Regions from separate parts of the Streptomyces sp. NBC_00009 genome, predicted to be linked through region 2. Evidence: riboswitches for the same ligand, from Rfam matches in the RefSeq annotation. Region 2 holds a riboswitch; each other region holds the start of a gene.

Region 1 (3,981 bases), 2.1 Mb from region 2:
CGCATGGTTCGTGTCCTGGTACTCGTCGACCAGGACGTGGCGGAAGCGCCGGTGGTAGTGCTCGGCGACGTCCGGGAAGGCGCGCAGGAGGTTTACCGTCGTCATGATCAGGTCGTCGAAGTCCAGCGCGTTCGCCTCGCGGAGGCGGGACTGGTACATCGCGTAGGCCTGGGCGAGGGTCTTCTCGAAGCCGTCGGCGGCCTGAGCTGCGAAGTCCTCCTCGTCGATGAGCTCGTTCTTCAGGTTCGAGATCTTGGCGCTGAAGGACTTCGGCGGGAACTTCTTCGGGTCCAGGTCGAGGTCGCGGCAGACCAGGGCCATGAGGCGCTTGGAGTCGGCGGCGTCGTAGATCGAGAACGACGATGTGAAGCCGAGCTTCTTCGACTCGCGGCGCAGGATACGGACGCAGGCGCTGTGGAACGTCGACACCCACATCGCGTTCGCCCGCGGGCCGACGAGGGACTCGACGCGCTCCTTCATCTCGCCCGCGGCCTTGTTCGTGAACGTGATCGCGAGGATCTGGCCGGGGTGCACACCGCGCTCGGCGAGGAGATACGCGATGCGGTGCGTGAGCACGCGGGTCTTGCCGGAACCCGCGCCCGCCACGATGAGCAGCGGGGAGCCGCCGTGGACGACGGCGGCCTTCTGGTTCTCGTTCAGCCCGTCGAGGAGCGCCGCCGGGTCGAGCGCCGGGCGGGGGGCGCCGCCGCGGTAGTACGCGTCTCTGGCCGGAGGCACGTCGAATTTCCCGCCGAACAGGTCGTCCGGAACGTGCTCCGGAGCCGTGTCGTCCTCGGGCGGCGGCGGGGCATGCTCCTCACTGGCCTTCGAAGCCGTGAGGTCCGCCAGGAAGCTGTCGTCAAAGAGGCTGCTCATCGCTCTACGAGTCTAGGCCGCCCCACTGACACCCACGGCCGCCCCGGAAACTTCCCCCCGACTTCGCGGGCCCGGCCACCTCTCGTAGTGCGGGAATCACCCTCCGTGAGAGTTACCGGAGGTCACGAACAAGATTGCCGAAGGTCACGAAAATGTATCGGGCATATCGAACATCAACCTTCACAGCAGCCACACGAGTTGGCTAGCGTGCTCCGCGGGCCGCCCGTCCCCCCGCCGGCAACCGCGCCGCGAACGGGTCGCCCCCGCTGAGTTCAGTACGCCGAGAGGCATGGAACCGGGGACCCACGACCTTTGGGGTGAATCGGCCGACGACCCGTCAGGGCGCGGCCGTAGGGCAGCCTTCCGAATCTCCGCCCGAACCCGACAGCTAACCCGGTAGGCGGTCATGGGAAGGAGACGCGCCCCTTGGCGTCGCACCGCAAGCCGCGCAGCAGGACAGCCGGTCCCCGCACGGCCCCTGTCGTCGGAATCACCACGGCGGCCCTCACGTCCATCGCCCTGCTCTCGCAGAGCGCGACCGCTGCCCCCTCCGCGCCGCCGAAGCCGAGCCTGGAAGAGGTCCAGAAGAAGGTCGACACCCTCTACCACCAGGCGGGCGTCGCCACGGAGAAGTACAACGCGGCCAAGGAGCGCACCACCAAGCAGCAGAAGCGCGTCGGCGACCTGCTCGACGACGTCGCGCAGCGCACCGAGAAGCTCAACAAGGCCCGCCAGGAGCTCGGCACCTTCGCCGCCGCCCAGTACCGCACGGGCGCCGTCTCCGACACCGCGACGCTGCTCCTCGCCGACGACGCGCAGGACTACTTCGACCAGGACCAGCTGATGAGCCGGCTCACGAGCCGCCAGAAGAAGGCCGTCGACGACTACCAGACCGAGCAGGCCGCCACCACGAAGAAGCGCACCGAGGCGGCCAAGAGCCTGGAGACGCTGACCACTTCGCAGGCCACGCTCAGGAGCACGAAGAGGGACGTCCAGCAGAAGCTCGGCGATGCCCGGCAACTCCTGTCGAAGCTGACCGCAGAGGAGAAGGCGCGGCTCGCGGCGATCGAGAAGAAGAAGCAGGAGGCCGCCAGGAAGAAGGCGGAGGAGCTGGCGCGTCAGCAGGCCGAGGCGGAGGCCAAGCGCAAGGCGGCCGAGGAGGCACGCCAGAAGGAGGACCCGGGTACCGGCAGCGGTTCGGGTACGGGTACGGGCTCCGGAAGCACCGGCACCGGCTACGCCGCCAAGGCCGCGAAGGTCATCGACTTCGCCGAGTCACAGATGGGCAAGCCGTACGTGTGGGGCGCCACCGGCCCGGACTCGTACGACTGCTCGGGCCTCACGCAGGCCGCGTGGAAGGCGGCCGGCATATCGCTGCCGCGCACGACCTGGGACCAGGTCAAGGTCGGCACGACCGTCACCACGGCCAACGCCCAGCCCGGTGACCTGGTCTTCTTCTACGACGACATCAGCCACGTCGGCATCTACATCGGCGACGGCAAGATGATCCACGCCCCCAAGCCGGGCGCGAACGTCCGCGTCGAGTCGATCTACTACATGCCGATCCACAGCGTGGTGCGCCCGGCCTGACCGGCTTCGTGGGGTTACGTTCGGGCGGTGCGCGGCCCGAACGCAACCTCACGTCCCGGACCCACGTGGTCCCAGCTCCCGCCGGCCGCCGGCGCCGCCGTCATGGCCACCGGCATCATCTCGGTCGGCCTGAACCTGACCGGTCACTCGGTGCTGTCGGGCATCATGCTGGTGCTCGCCGCGGCCCTCTGGCTCGCCCTCGCGGCGGACTTCGCGAACCGGCTGGTGCGGGAGCGCGACCGCTGGCAGTCCGAGGCCGGCACCCCGCCCGCGCTCACCGCGGTCGCGGCGACGACCGTCCTCGGCACCCGGATCTCCATGTTCGGCTGGCAGACCCTGGCCGAGGCGCTCCTCGCCCTGGCCGCGCTCGTCTGGCCGGCGCTCCTGATCAACGTCGTACGGCGCTGGGAGCCGCGGATGCCGGGGGGCGTGTTCCTCGGCTGTGTCGCGACGCAGGGCCTCGTCGTCCTGGCGGCGACGCTCGCGCCCGCGGTCGGCGCGCACTGGCTCGCGTACACCGGGATGGTGCTCTTCTGGGGCGGGGTCGTCCTGTACTGCTTCGCACTGCTCCACTTCGACCTGCGCGAGGTGGCCTCCGGCGCCGGGGACCAGTGGGTCGCGGGCGGCGCGCTCGCCATCTCCGCCCTCGCCGCGTCGAAGCTCGTCGCTACGGGTCTGTGGAACGAGGACGACACGGGCGCCCTGCGCACCATGAGCTTTCTGCTGCTCGCGCTCGATATGGCCTGGTACGTGGTGCTGGCGCTGGCGGAGGTGCGGTGGCCCCGGCCGCGCTACGACGTGCGGCGCTGGTCGACGGTCTTCCCTCTGGGAATGGCAGCGGCGGCGGCACTGTCCGTGGGCGCCGCCGCCGATGTGCCCTGGCTCAGAGGGCCGGGGCAGGTGCTGGTGTGGATCGCGGTGGCCGCGTGGCTCGCCACCCTGATCGGGACGTTCAGGTCCGGAGCAGCACGCCGGCTCAGGTCCAGAGCACCGCGATGAAGATGTTCGCGGTGGTCAGGAGGCCGACGAGGCCGAAGAGGCCCTTGTCCACCTTCTCGTCGTCCCGCTTCACGTACACGAGGCCGAGGATCACGATCAGCAGCGCGAGCTTCACGCCGATCTTGATGTTGTTCACGGTGTTGTCGTCCGCCTGATTCAGGCCCACCAGGACGACACCCGTGACCAGCATGGTCAGCGCACCGTGCAGCATCGCCGGGACGAACCGGGCCGTTCCCTTGCCCATCGCCTTCATCTGGGTGAGGAACCCACCGAGAAGCGAGGCGATGCCGATGATGTGCAGGCCGACGAAGAGGTGGATGAGTACGTCCATGACCGGCGAGCCTAGCCGGGGCCTCACTGCCCCCATGAACCGGCCCGCACCGATCCCCCGCCGGTCACATACGGTCACACGCGGAACACAAGGGCCAGTTGCGGACAATCCATCACCAACCCGTGACGGTCAGGTTTAGCGTCCTTCCTCAGGTGACCGGCTCCCCACCGCCGCCCCGCTCAGGG
Region 2 (3,981 bases):
TGGGTCGACGACGCGCTGGCCCGCGAGCTGGGACTCGAGCGGGCGGACCTGACGGCGACGACGGCGGGCTGACGGCGCCACGACGTCGGGCTCCGAAGGGAGCCCGGGGTGACCGCGCAGAAATGACGCGGGGGAGCCGCCCCCAAGGGCGAGCTCCCCCATGACGCGCGCAACTCCCGTCAGAGCGGCAGCAGATCCGGCCGCTTCGCCGCCACATGATCCCCGGACGACTCGCCGCGCAGCCGTCGGCCGATCCACGGCACCAGGAACTCCCGCGCCCAGTGGATGTCGTCGCGCCGCACCTCCAGCGTGCCGCGCGGCGGCTGCGCCGGCCACGGCTGGTCCGGGTCCGCCGGCACCTCGACGCCGAGCGCCTGCCCCGCCCGCAGCGCGACCCGCGTGTGCCCCTCGGGCGAGAGGTGCAGCCGGTCGTCGTCCCAGGCACGGCGGTCCTGGACGGTCTTGAGGGACCACAGGTCGAGCACCGGGCAGCCGTAGCGGTCGGCGACCGCGCGCACATGCCCGTTGTACGTCGCGATCTTGCCGCGCAGATGCTTGAGGACCGGGACGTCCCGGGTGTCGAAGCCGGTGGTCACCATGACCGTGCCGACGGCGGAGGTCAGCCGGGCCACGGCCTTCTCGAAGCGCTCCGCGACGTCGTCGGGGTCGGTGCCGGGACGGATGATGTCGTTGCCGCCGGCGGCGAAGGTCACCAGGTCCGGGGCGAGTTCGACGGCCCGCGGGAGCTGGTCCTCCACGATCTGGTCGAGGAGCTTGCCGCGCACGGCAAGGTTCGCGTACCGGAAGGAGTGCTCGGGGGTCCGGTCGTCCAGGAGGACGGCGAGACGGTCGGCCCAGCCCACGAAGGCCCCGTCGGGACCGGGGTCCCCGACGCCTTCGGTGAAGCTGTCCCCCACCGCCGCGTAGGACCGAATCGTGCCGCCGCTGAGTGATCTCGATTCGTTTGCCACGACCACACATCTTTCACCCTGCGATGTGACCTACGCGACCGTAGGAAGGGGTTGACGGGTGGTGATATAGCCCACCCGGTCAGTTTCGCGATTTCAGGAATACGACGGGACACGACGAAGGGGCACGACGAAGGGGCGGGCCCGGAACCGGACCCGCCCCTTCACGTCACGCCTCGACGAGACACCTTCACGTCACACCGTCAGGGTCGGAGCGACGTCACACCTTCGGAGTCAGAGCGAGACCCCGTGGGCACGGAGGTACGCGACCGGGTCCACGTCCGAGCCGTAGCTCGGGGTGGTGCGGATCTCGAAGTGCAGGTGCGGTCCCGTGACGTTGCCGGTCGCGCCGGAGAGGCCGATCTGCTGACCCTCGGTCACGGTCTGCCCGGACGAGACGGAGAGGGACGACATGTGGGCGTACTGCGAGTACTTGCCGTCGGCGTGCTGGATGACGACCTCGTTGCCGTACGCACCGTCAAGGCCGGCCGACACGACGGTGCCCGCGGCTATGGCCTTGAGCGGAGTGCCCGTCGGAACCACGAAGTCGACACCGGTGTGGTAGCCGCTGGACCACATGCTGCCCGCGGTCTTGTACGCCGTGCCGATGGAGGCGCTCTGGACGGGCAGCGTGTAACCGGAAGCGGTGGCGGCCTTGGTTGCGGAAGCCTGCGTGGCGGTGGCCGAGGACTTCGCGGCGGGAGCCGCGGCCTTCTGGCCGATCGTCAGCTTCAGGCCCGGGTGGATCAGGGAGGGGTTGCCGCCGACGGCCGAGCGGTTGTCGGCGTAGAGCTTCTTCCAGCCGCCGCTGACGTTCTGCGCGTCGGCGATCTTCGAAAGGCTGTCCCCGCCCTTGACCGTGTAGGTCTTGGCGGCGGGCGCGGCCTTCACGACCGAGTGGGCGACCGCGGGAGTCGCGGCGTGGACGCCGGCGGCACCCATCAGCGGCAGCGCGAGCGCGACGCCGCCCACTCCGGCAACGACGATCGTGCGTGCGAAGCCCTGGGACTTGGGACGACGGTGCTTACCCTTCGCGGGCATGGGGGATTCCTCTCCGTCGCCTGCGAGGTGAGCTGTCGGGTTCGGGCTGGAACTGCCCGGCCGCGCCCCTTTCGGGCACGGCTTCACCCCGAGCCGTTTCCGGTGTCCCGGAAACGGCGGTCTACCTGGGTCCCCCACTCCTGCCGAGCACGGATCGATGTGCGGATTCCGGGCGGCGGCAGGATTAGGCGGTCCGTCCGGATTGCGCCGAACGTAAGCGAGCGGGGAGCGCGGGGACAAGCCGCGAATTCCCCCGGGCATTCCGGTTCTTGATCCTTAAATGATCCATTCCGGAAAAGGCCGTCACGCTCCGTCGATTCACGATCTTTGCAACTGCGATACCTACTGGAAACTCATTCGGCCCCGCCGCCACGCACGGTCACCGCTATGACCCTGCTCACCTATCGGCCACCATGTGGCTGTATTTCAGGGTCAGTTATCCCATAAAGCTTGATTACCTATCTATCGGTTTATTTCGGGCATTCGACACTCAATCACCAGCCGCCTCTCACATGGTTGCCCCTGGCAGCCATGTCGTATCGTCGAAGCCGCCCGCAGGCGAGCAGCGCCGCGGCCGACCGGGAGGAGCCCCCGTGACGCAGCAGGTCCCGTCCACCGAGCCCGAGTTGGCCGGAGTGCGCAACTTCCGCGATGTCGGTGGTCTCCCGACCGTGGACGGGCGTCGGGTCAAGCAGGGCGTGCTGTTCCGCAGTGGTCACCTCGCGCACGCCACGGACGAGGACGCCGCGTTCCTCTCCTCGCTCGGGCTGCACACGATCTTCGACTTCCGCAACGCCGCCGACCAGCGCCTCGAAGGCCCCGACGTCACGCTGCCCGGCGTGCGGAACGTGAATCTGCCGCTGACCGACCCGGCGGACGGCGCCGAGTTCTGGCAGATGGTGCGCGACGGCAACCTCGACGACCTGCGCGCCGCCCTCGCCGAGGGCCAGGCCGCGAACCGCATGATCACGTCGTACCGGGCGATCATCACGGAGCGCACCGCCGAGCACAGCCAGGTCCTGCACTCCCTCGCCGAGGACAGCGTGCCGGCGCTCATGCACTGCGCGGCGGGCAAGGACCGCGCGGGGCTGTCGATAGCGGTCACGCTCCTGGCCGTGGGTGTGGAGCGCGACGCCATCGAGGCGGACTACCTGGAGTCGAACGCGACGCACCGCCGCTACAAGGTGCACCGCAGCAGTGCCTCGAAGGACGCGATGTCCCCCGAAGTCATGGAGCTGCTGAGCCCGCTGTTCGACGCCCGCGCCACGTATCTGGCGGCCGCCTTCGAGCAGGTCGTGCAGACCTGGGGCTCCACCGACCGCTACCTGGAGGAAGGCCTCAAGCTCTCCCCCGCCCGGCGCGAGCGGCTGCGCGAGCGCCTCCTCGACTGAGGCTCACCGGTCCACACGCGGGGCGCGTCACCCGCGCGTCACCCGCGTGACGCCCCCAGCGTGAACAGCAGATAGATGAAGCCCGCGACGAGGTGCCCGGCGAAGACGTAGACAAGCAGGCGCACCCAGATGCCGCGCGGGAGCTTGTCCTCAATGTCACGCCGGGCGGGCTGCCGCTCGGGCTCGGTCACGTCGTTGGGCTCTGCGCTCATCGAGGGCCTCCCTGGGTCCGTTCGCCGCCGCCCGTCGCCGGGCCGAGACACAGCGCGGCGGACGGGCTCTGCAGCAGGGTGTGTACGAAGAGGAGCTCGGCGCCGTCGCGGTCGGCGGCGGCGATCCGGTGCGGGGTGAGCGAGTCGAAGTGCGCGCTGTCCCCCGGCGCGAGCGCGTACGCGGTATCGCCGAGGCGCAGCCGCAGCCGCCCTTCGAGGACGTACAGCCACTCCTCACCGGGGTGGACCCGCACGATGTCGCCCTGGGCTCCGAACGGCACGTGCACGCGCAAGGCCTGCATGCCGCGCCCCGGGGCGCCCGCCTGCCGGTAGATCCAGCCGCCCGCCTCGGTGGGCTCCATGTCGCCG
Region 3 (3,981 bases), 3.6 Mb from region 2:
ACTTCGCCTTCCCGCTCCCCATCTACGCGATCTGCGACCTGCTGGGCGTCCCGCGCGAGGACCAGGACGACCTGCGGGACTGGGCGGGCATGATGATCCGCCACGGCAAGGGCCCGCGCGGCGGGGTCGCCCGCGCCGTGAAGAAGATCCGGAACTACCTCGTCGAGCTCATCCACCGCAAGCGGGACGAGCCCGGCGACGACCTGATCTCCGGCCTCATCCGCGCCTCCGACCACGGTGAGCACCTCACCGAGAACGAGGCTGCGGCGATGGCCTTCATCCTCCTGTTCGCCGGTTTCGAGACCACCATCAACCTCATCGGCAACGGAACATATGCCCTGCTCACCCACCCCGAGCAGCGCGAGCGGCTCCAGCGGTCGCTGGCCCCCGGCGCCGCCGAACCCGGCCTCCTGGAGACCGGCATCGAGGAACTCCTGCGCTACGACGGCCCGGTGGAGCTCGCCACGTGGCGCTTCGCGACCGAGCCGCTGACCGTCGGCGGGCAGGACATCGCCGCCGGCGACCCCGTCCTCGTGGTGCTCGCCGCCGCCGACCGTGACCCGGCGCGCTTCGACGAGCCCGACACCCTCGACCTCTCCCGGCGTGACAATCAGCACCTCGGATACGGGCACGGCATCCACTACTGCCTCGGCGCCCCGCTCGCGCGCCTGGAAGGACAGACCGCCCTCGCCACGCTTCTGACGCGCCTTCCGGACCTGCGACTCGCGGGGGATCCTGCCGATTTGCGCTGGCGTGGCGGGCTCATCATGCGGGGATTGCGCACGCTTCCGGTCGAGTTCACACCGCATCAGGAGGGCCCGGACAAAGCCCCGTAGCTGACGGTCCGTCAAGACTGTGACTTTCACGTGATCTCGGCTGCATCGACTTGTGACAAGCGTTCGACTCCCGCTACGTTCACCAGTCATCGCGGCACCACCCGCCGCAGCATTCCCCGAGCCACCGAAAGGCGCCTCCATGCTCACCGGGAACGGTCGTCACCGTCGCCCCCGCCAGGCTCCCGCGCTCCTCGTCGCCGCGGGAGTGGCCGGCTCCGCCATCGCGATCCCCCTGCTCGGCGCGACCAGCGCGAGCGCCGCGTCGACGGCCACGTGGGACAAGCTCGCCGAGTGCGAGAGCGGCGGCTCCTGGAGCGCCGATCCGGGCAACGGCTATTACGGCGGGCTCCAGTTCTCGCAGGAGACCTGGGAGGACTACGGCGGCCTCGACTTCGCGCCGCGCGCCGACCAGGCCAGCCGCTCGCAGCAGATAGCCGTCGCCGAGAAGGTCCTCGCCGACCAGGGTCCGCGGGCGTGGCCGGTCTGCTCGGTCACCTCGGGCCTCACGACGGACGACGCGGCGGCCGACGTCGATCCCGGGGCGGCCCTGCCGACCCCGTCCGCGTCCGCCGGCGACTCCGGCAGTGACGACGCGGCGAACGGCGACACCGCGAAGGACGACGCGAGCGACGAGCCGGCGGACTCCGCCTCCTCGGGCGCTAAGGACGACTCCCGAGGGGAGGATCGCGACATCTCGGGTGATACCTCAGGTGACACCGCGAATGACTCCAAGAGTGACAAGTCCGGCCAGGACGGCTCGACTTCCGGCTCGACTCCGACCTCCGGCACGCCCTCGCCGGAGGCCTCCGGCGGCTCGGACTCCGCCACGGCGCCCGCCTCCGGCCGGCACCGCGGCGACGCCGCCGAGGACGATGCGGCGGGCTCCTCGCGTGCCGACGACGGCTCGGGCCGCCACGCCTCGCGCGGTGGCGAAAGCGGGCGCAAGGGCGCGAATACGGACGAAGGCGCCTATACCGTGCGTGCCGGCGACAACCTCTGGGACATCGCCGACACCCATGACGTGGACGGCGGATGGGCCGCCCTGTACGCCGAGAACAAGAAGACGGTCGGCGCCGATCCCGACCTCATCCTTCCTGGTCAGAGTCTGGATCTTGGGCTCGAATCGGGCGAAAAGTAGCGGCAGTTCGGGCGTGATGTCCGCTTTTGCGAGAGTGAGAGATGGGTCTCAAAGGCCCTGATCGTCTTTGAAATTCGGGCGATCCACTGCTTACGGTCATCACCGCTCGCCACCGCGGGCCCCGTCGGATGTCACGCCGAATCCTGCCAATGTCCGTACGGGAACAGTCGTCGCGTAAGCGCCGTAGGCAGGAGCGGGGGACCCAAGGTAAGTGCCGGCCCCGGCCGTTGAGAGACGGCCGAACGACCGGCTTGGGGTTAAGTCGCACGCAGGACGTGCGACCGGGCACTCATCCGGCCCGAACCCGACAGCTCACCTCGTAGGCGTCGGTGAGGGGATCTCTCGATGCTGTTTTCCAGCAAGGGCAAGCACCGCCGCCCGTCCAAGGCAGTCCGTGTCGCCACGCTCGCCGGTGTCGCCGGTGCCGCTGTCGCCGTCCCGCTGATGGGTGCCACCGGCGCCTCCGCCGCCACCGCCTCCGAGTGGGACGCGGTCGCGCAGTGCGAGGCCGGCGGCAACTGGTCGATCAACACGGGCAACGGCTACTACGGCGGCCTCCAGTTCTCCTCGTCCACCTGGGCCGCGTACGGCGGCACCGCGTACGCCTCCACCGCTGACAAGGCCTCCAAGGCGCAGCAGATAGCCGTCGCCGAGAAGGTCCTGGCCAGCCAGGGCAAGGGTGCCTGGCCGAGCTGTGGCGTGGGCCTGTCCGCCGCCTCGACCGGCTCCGCCCCGGCCGCCGCCCCGCAGCCGGAGCGCAAGGCCGAGCAGCCGGCCACCCGCAGCCAGGAGCGCACGGCGCCTGCCGCCCCGAAGCAGGAGTCGAAGAAGACCGTCAAGACCCCGACCGGCAAGAAGGTCAAGAAGGGTGACGGCGAGTACAAGGTGAAGGCCGGCGACACCCTCAGCAGCATCGCCGAGGCGCACGACACCAAGGGCGGCTGGGCGAAGCTCTTCAAGCTGAACAAGGACATCGTCGAGGACGCCGACCTGATCTACCCGGGCCAGCAGCTCCACCTCAAGTAAGTAATAGAGGAGAGCAGCAGCCCCCAGGCCGCTCGGGTACCGGCTTTCGGCGGACGGCCGGTACCACTCCAGGTTTCCCCCAAGGACTCCCCGCCCCGGGTGCGCATTCCCCCGTCGCGCCCGGGGCGGGGCTTTGGTGTGTGAGGGGTCCTGGGCTTTCGTCCGTTGTCGGCCGGGATTTTTTGTTCCGTTCGGAAACAATTCGCTCTCGGTTTTGTCCACGGGCCGGTCGGTCGGCTGGCCGGTGCCTGGAGCCGGATAGGCTCAGGTGTTGCCGGACCATGCGGCCCGGCGTAGTTGCGTCACATCCCAGAAGGAGATGCTCGTGCCGTCCATCGACGTCGTCGTAGCCCGGGAAATCCTGGACTCCCGAGGCAACCCCACGGTCGAGGTCGAGGTCGGCCTCGACGACGGCAGCACCGGTCGTGCCGCTGTCCCGTCCGGTGCGTCCACCGGCGCGTTCGAGGCCATCGAACTCCGCGACGGTGACCCGAACCGGTACCAGGGCAAGGGTGTCGAGAAGGCCGTCCTCGCCGTCATCGAGCAGATCGGCCCGGAGCTCGTCGGCTACGACGCCACCGAGCAGCGCCTGATCGACCAGGCGATGTTCGACCTGGACGCCACCGACAACAAGGGCTCGCTCGGCGCCAACGCCATCCTCGGCGTCTCCCTCGCCGTCGCGCACGCCGCCTCCGAGGCCAGCGACCTGCCGCTGTTCCGCTACCTCGGCGGTCCGAACGCGCACCTGCTGCCCGTCCCGATGATGAACATCCTCAACGGTGGGTCGCACGCCGACTCCAACGTCGACATCCAGGAGTTCATGATCGCGCCGATCGGCGCGGAGTCCTTCTCCGAGGCCCTTCGCTGGGGCGCCGAGGTCTACCACACCCTCAAGAAGGTGCTGAAGACCAAGGGCCTGTCCACCGGCCTGGGCGACGAGGGCGGCTTCGCCCCGAACCTCGGCTCGAACCGAGAGGCCCT
Region 4 (3,981 bases), 3.1 Mb from region 2:
TCATCGGACCACGAAAGGCTCCCCAGCAAAGAGTTCAGGCCTTCAGTTTAGGGGCGGAACTTTTGCCGCTCCCCGCTAGTTTCTACAGCGCTGTAGAAGATCAGTACGTGCCGATCGAGGAGAGACATGGCCCTGTGGGATCGCTTCAAGGAGTCCGCGTCGACGATGCAGACGCAGCTCATGGCGAAGAAGAACGACCTGAAGAGCGGCGCCTTCCGTGACGCGAGCATGGCGATGTGCGCGCTGGTCGCCGCGGCCGACAGGAACGTCGACCCGGCCGAGCGCAGCCGCGTGGCCCAGCTCATCTCCACGAACGAGGTGCTGCAGAACTTCCCGGCGGACCAGCTCCAGAGCCGCTTCGACGCGAACCTGAACAAGCTGACCGCCGACTTCGACTTCGGCAAGGTCAGCGTCCTCCAGGAGATCGCCAAGGCGAAGAAGAAGCCCGCCGAGGCGCGCGCGGTCATCCAGATCGGCATCGTCATCGGCGGCGCCGACGGCGACTTCGACAAGACCGAGCAGGCCGTCGTCCGCGAGGCCTGCCTGATGCTCGACCTGCCGCCGCACGAGTTCGACCTGTAGAGGGATACACCGAAGGCCCGGAACCAATGGTTCCGGGCCTTCGGCCTTCAGTAGCGGGGACAGGATTTGAACCTGCGACCTCTGGGTTATGAGCCCAGCGAGCTACCGAGCTGCTCCACCCCGCGTCGGTAAACACGACTCTACGCCATTGCGGCGACAGAATGCGAATCGGTTGCCCAGGGTTCCGTGATCCGCCGCCCGGGACCCCTTTCACCCGGTCGGTCCCGCCAGGTCGCCCGCCGCCTGTCCGGGGTGAACCCTGGGGTGGGTGCCCGATGACGTGCGCAGACGCGGGACCGACGCGGACGGTGGCGGGAGACGAGCGGTGGGGCAGCGAGGTGGACACGGGCGAGAGGCGGAGCAGGGCCTGTCCCGGGCCCGGTTCTTCGTACGTCTGCTGCCCGTGCTGCTCATCATTGCCGGGGCGATCTACGACTACGTCACGCCGTCGACGTTCACCGGCGTGCCCCTGTTCACCGCCGCCCCGCTCGTCGCGGCCCCGTTCTTCTCGCCCCGCGGCACCTTCCTGACCGGCCTCGCGACCGTCGCCGTCGTACTCGGGGTGCATCTCAGATACACCCGCAGTTATGACACCGACGCCATCACCGAACTCGTCACGGTCGCCACCGTCGCCGTACTCGCCTGTGTCATGAACCGCGTCGTGCGGCGCGGCAGTGAGCAGCTCACTTCCGTGCGCCAGATCGCCGAGGCGGCCCAGCGCGCCGTCCTGCCCGAGCCCGCCGAGCGCATCGGCGGCCTGGAGATCGCGGCCCGCTACGAGGCCGCCCAGGCGGGGGCCTTCATCGGGGGCGACCTGTACGCGGTGCAGGACACCCCGCACGGCGTGCGGCTCGTCGTGGGCGACGTGCGCGGAAAGGGCATGGGCGCGGTGTCCGCCGTGGCCGTCGTCATCGGCGCCTTCCGGGAGGCGGCCGAGCAGGAGGCGACCCTGGAGGCGGTCGCGCAGCGCCTGGAGCGGGCGCTCGCGCGGGAGGGGCTGCGGCGCAAGGGCCTCGACGAGTTCGAGGGCTTCACCACGGCTGTGCTCGCCGAGATCCCGCACGGCAACGGCCTCGTACGCGTCATCAACCGCGGCCACCCGGAACCCCTGCTCCTGGGCGGCGACGGGGCGCTCAAGGTCCTGTCGGCGCCGGAGCCCGCGCTGCCGCTCGGGATGGGAGACCTCGGCACCTGGCCCGACCGTGCGTCCGAGACGGAGTTCCCGAGCGGGGCGACGCTGCTGCTCCACACCGACGGTCTCTCGGAGGCGCGCGACGCGCAGGGCACCTTCTACGACCCGGCGGCCCGGCTCGCGGGGCGGATGTTCTCGGGGCCCGATCCGCTGCTGGCCGCGCTCACCGCCGAGGTCCGCCGGCACACCGGCGGCGGCACGACGGACGACATGGCACTGCTCGCGGTGAGGCGGCCGTGAAGCAGCCGTGAAGCAGCGGTGAGTGCCGTCATCACCTTATGTAGTCGAACGGCGTCGCTGCGCATAACATTTGACAAACCGTCAGATGAACGGCCCGTTCCGACGGCAGGTCAACTCGCCCGGTTCCGCCCGCTCGTGCCCCGTTAAGTCCAGGCCAAAGGCGTTAACGATCAGTCGGAACGGCTTGGAATCGGGCACCGGTGTCTATTAACGTTCGATAACGCAGCGCGGTCGTCCCAGCCGTCACAAGAGATGGCTCCGTGCGCACGCGCCTAATCCCGCAAGGGAGCCGGGGAACCACCAACTTGGGGTGAATCGGACGTCTTTCCTTGCGGAAGGCGTCGGTAGGAGACCTTCCTGCTCCGAACCCGTCAGCTAACCCGGTAGGCGAGAAGGAAGGAAAGGAGCGCGCCCCAGTGGCGTCCAACCGGCCTGCCCCAGAGTTCTCCTATGCGCCGATCGACGAAGAGTTCGGCGAAACGGACGAGCGGACCTGGGAGGAGTGGAACCCCACCGAGGAGTCCGTCCGCCCCGTACGCGGCAGGCACCGCGTAGCCAAGCAGCGCGGCGGTCTCGCGCGCAGCTCCACTGTTCTCGGTGTCGGCGTGATCGCGGCCGTCGGCGCGGGCGGCATCGCCACCGCGCAGGGCGGCAAGCCTCCCGTACACATCTCGATGCCCGACCTCTCGGCCGTCAAGGACTCGCTGCCGGACGCCAAGTCGCTGCCCGGCGTGGGCGCGCTGATATCCGACGGCTCCGATGACTCGTCCGGCCCCTCCGCGAGCCCGCTGACCGAAGCCGGTGTCAGCACCGCGGACGCCCAGCAGGGCACGACCGCCGGTGAGGCCCTGCGCGCCCGCATCATGCAGCAGGCCGAGCAGCAGCAGGACCAGGCCGCCGAGGCCGAGGCCGCAGCCGCCGAGCAGGCCGCCGCGAAGAAGGCCGCCGACGACGCCGCCAAGGAGCGGGACGCCGCCACCGCCAAGGCCGCCGCCGACAAGAAGGCGGCGGAGGAGGCCGCGAAGAAGAAGGCCGAGGCCGAGCGCCTCGCCGAGCTCGCCAAGAGCTTCACGCTGCCGGTCGCCTCCTACACGATCACCGGCACCTTCGGTCAGCCCGGCTCGATGTGGTCCTCCGGCTACCACACGGGTCTCGACTTCGCCGCTCCGACGGGTACGCCGCTGAAGGCGATCCACTCCGGCACCGTCAAGGAGGCCGGCTGGGCGGGCGCGTACGGCTACCGCACCGTCCTGGAGCTGCCGGACGGCACCGAGCTCTGGTACTGCCACCAGTCGTCCCTCAACGTCAGCGCGGGCCAGAAGGTGACCAGCGGCGACGTCATCGGCCGTGTCGGCGCCACCGGCAACGTGACCGGGCCGCACCTCCACCTGGAGGTCCACCCCGGCGGCCAGGCGACCGGGGTCGACCCCGCGCCGTGGCTGCGTTCCAACGGCCTGACGATCTGAGACTCGTAACCCTCCGAACCCCGGCGGTCCTGACGGCAACCCCCCGACGTCAGGGCTGCCGGTTCGCCGTGCCCGGAATATCTTGATCCATATCGGTGTTCTGGCAGGACATGACTTCTCTTCGCAAGCTTGGCTCGTCAGACCTCGAGGTGTTCCCGCTCTCCCTCGGCGGCAATGTGTTCGGCTGGACCGCCGACGAGGCGCAGTCCTTCGCCGTGCTCGACGCGTACGTCGCCGCGGGCGGCAACTTCGTCGACACGGCCGACGCGTACTCGGCGTGGGTCCCGGGCAACAAGGGCGGCGAGTCCGAGACCGTCATCGGCAAGTGGCTGGCCGCACGCGGCAACCGCTCCGATGTCGTCATCGCCACCAAGGTCGGCGCCCACCCCGACTTCAAGGGCCTGTCCCCGAACACCATCAAGTCCGCCGCCGAGGAGTCCCTGCGCCGCCTCGGCACCGACTACATCGACCTCTACTACACGCACTTCGACGACCCGTCCG

The links. A riboswitch is a leader RNA that binds a small molecule or an ion and turns the genes downstream of it on or off. The one in region 2 is predicted to bind cyclic di-AMP.
Region 1: it holds a riboswitch for cyclic di-AMP, as region 2 does, so the genes downstream of both, OHA58_RS13720 (NlpC/P60 family protein) here and OHA58_RS04625 (peptidoglycan DD-metalloendopeptidase family protein) in region 2, are expected to answer to the same signal.
Region 3: it holds a riboswitch for cyclic di-AMP, as region 2 does, so the genes downstream of both, OHA58_RS21065 (transglycosylase family protein) here and OHA58_RS04625 (peptidoglycan DD-metalloendopeptidase family protein) in region 2, are expected to answer to the same signal.
Region 4: it holds a riboswitch for cyclic di-AMP, as region 2 does, so the genes downstream of both, OHA58_RS18740 (M23 family metallopeptidase) here and OHA58_RS04625 (peptidoglycan DD-metalloendopeptidase family protein) in region 2, are expected to answer to the same signal.

The regions. Positions count from the first base shown of each region.
Region 1 is NZ_CP108312.1:3,099,019-3,102,999, forward strand. It holds gene pcrA (DNA helicase PcrA) at 1-876, opposite strand, end outside; cyclic di-AMP (ydaO/yuaA leader) riboswitch at 1,131-1,294, shown strand; gene OHA58_RS13720 (NlpC/P60 family protein) at 1,303-2,466, shown strand; gene OHA58_RS13725 (tellurite resistance/C4-dicarboxylate transporter family protein) at 2,494-3,465, shown strand; gene OHA58_RS13730 (hypothetical protein) at 3,443-3,796, opposite strand.
Region 2 is NZ_CP108312.1:1,008,106-1,012,086, forward strand. It holds gene OHA58_RS04615 (TetR/AcrR family transcriptional regulator) at 1-72, shown strand, start outside; gene OHA58_RS04620 (SGNH/GDSL hydrolase family protein) at 180-971, opposite strand; gene OHA58_RS04625 (peptidoglycan DD-metalloendopeptidase family protein) at 1,203-2,009, opposite strand; cyclic di-AMP (ydaO/yuaA leader) riboswitch at 2,014-2,194, opposite strand; gene OHA58_RS04630 (tyrosine-protein phosphatase) at 2,603-3,400, shown strand; gene OHA58_RS04635 (DUF6126 family protein) at 3,439-3,612, opposite strand; gene OHA58_RS04640 (helix-turn-helix domain-containing protein) at 3,609-3,981, opposite strand, start outside.
Region 3 is NZ_CP108312.1:4,646,429-4,650,409, forward strand. It holds gene OHA58_RS21055 (cytochrome P450) at 1-836, shown strand, start outside; gene OHA58_RS21060 (transglycosylase family protein) at 976-1,974, shown strand; cyclic di-AMP (ydaO/yuaA leader) riboswitch at 2,099-2,315, shown strand; gene OHA58_RS21065 (transglycosylase family protein) at 2,320-3,000, shown strand; gene eno (phosphopyruvate hydratase) at 3,320-3,981, shown strand, end outside.
Region 4 is NZ_CP108312.1:4,137,167-4,141,147, forward strand. It holds gene OHA58_RS18725 (tellurite resistance TerB family protein) at 127-582, shown strand; tRNA gene OHA58_RS18730 (tRNA-Met) at 634-707, opposite strand; gene OHA58_RS18735 (PP2C family protein-serine/threonine phosphatase) at 908-2,014, shown strand; cyclic di-AMP (ydaO/yuaA leader) riboswitch at 2,274-2,419, shown strand; gene OHA58_RS18740 (M23 family metallopeptidase) at 2,431-3,480, shown strand; gene OHA58_RS18745 (aldo/keto reductase) at 3,591-3,981, shown strand, end outside.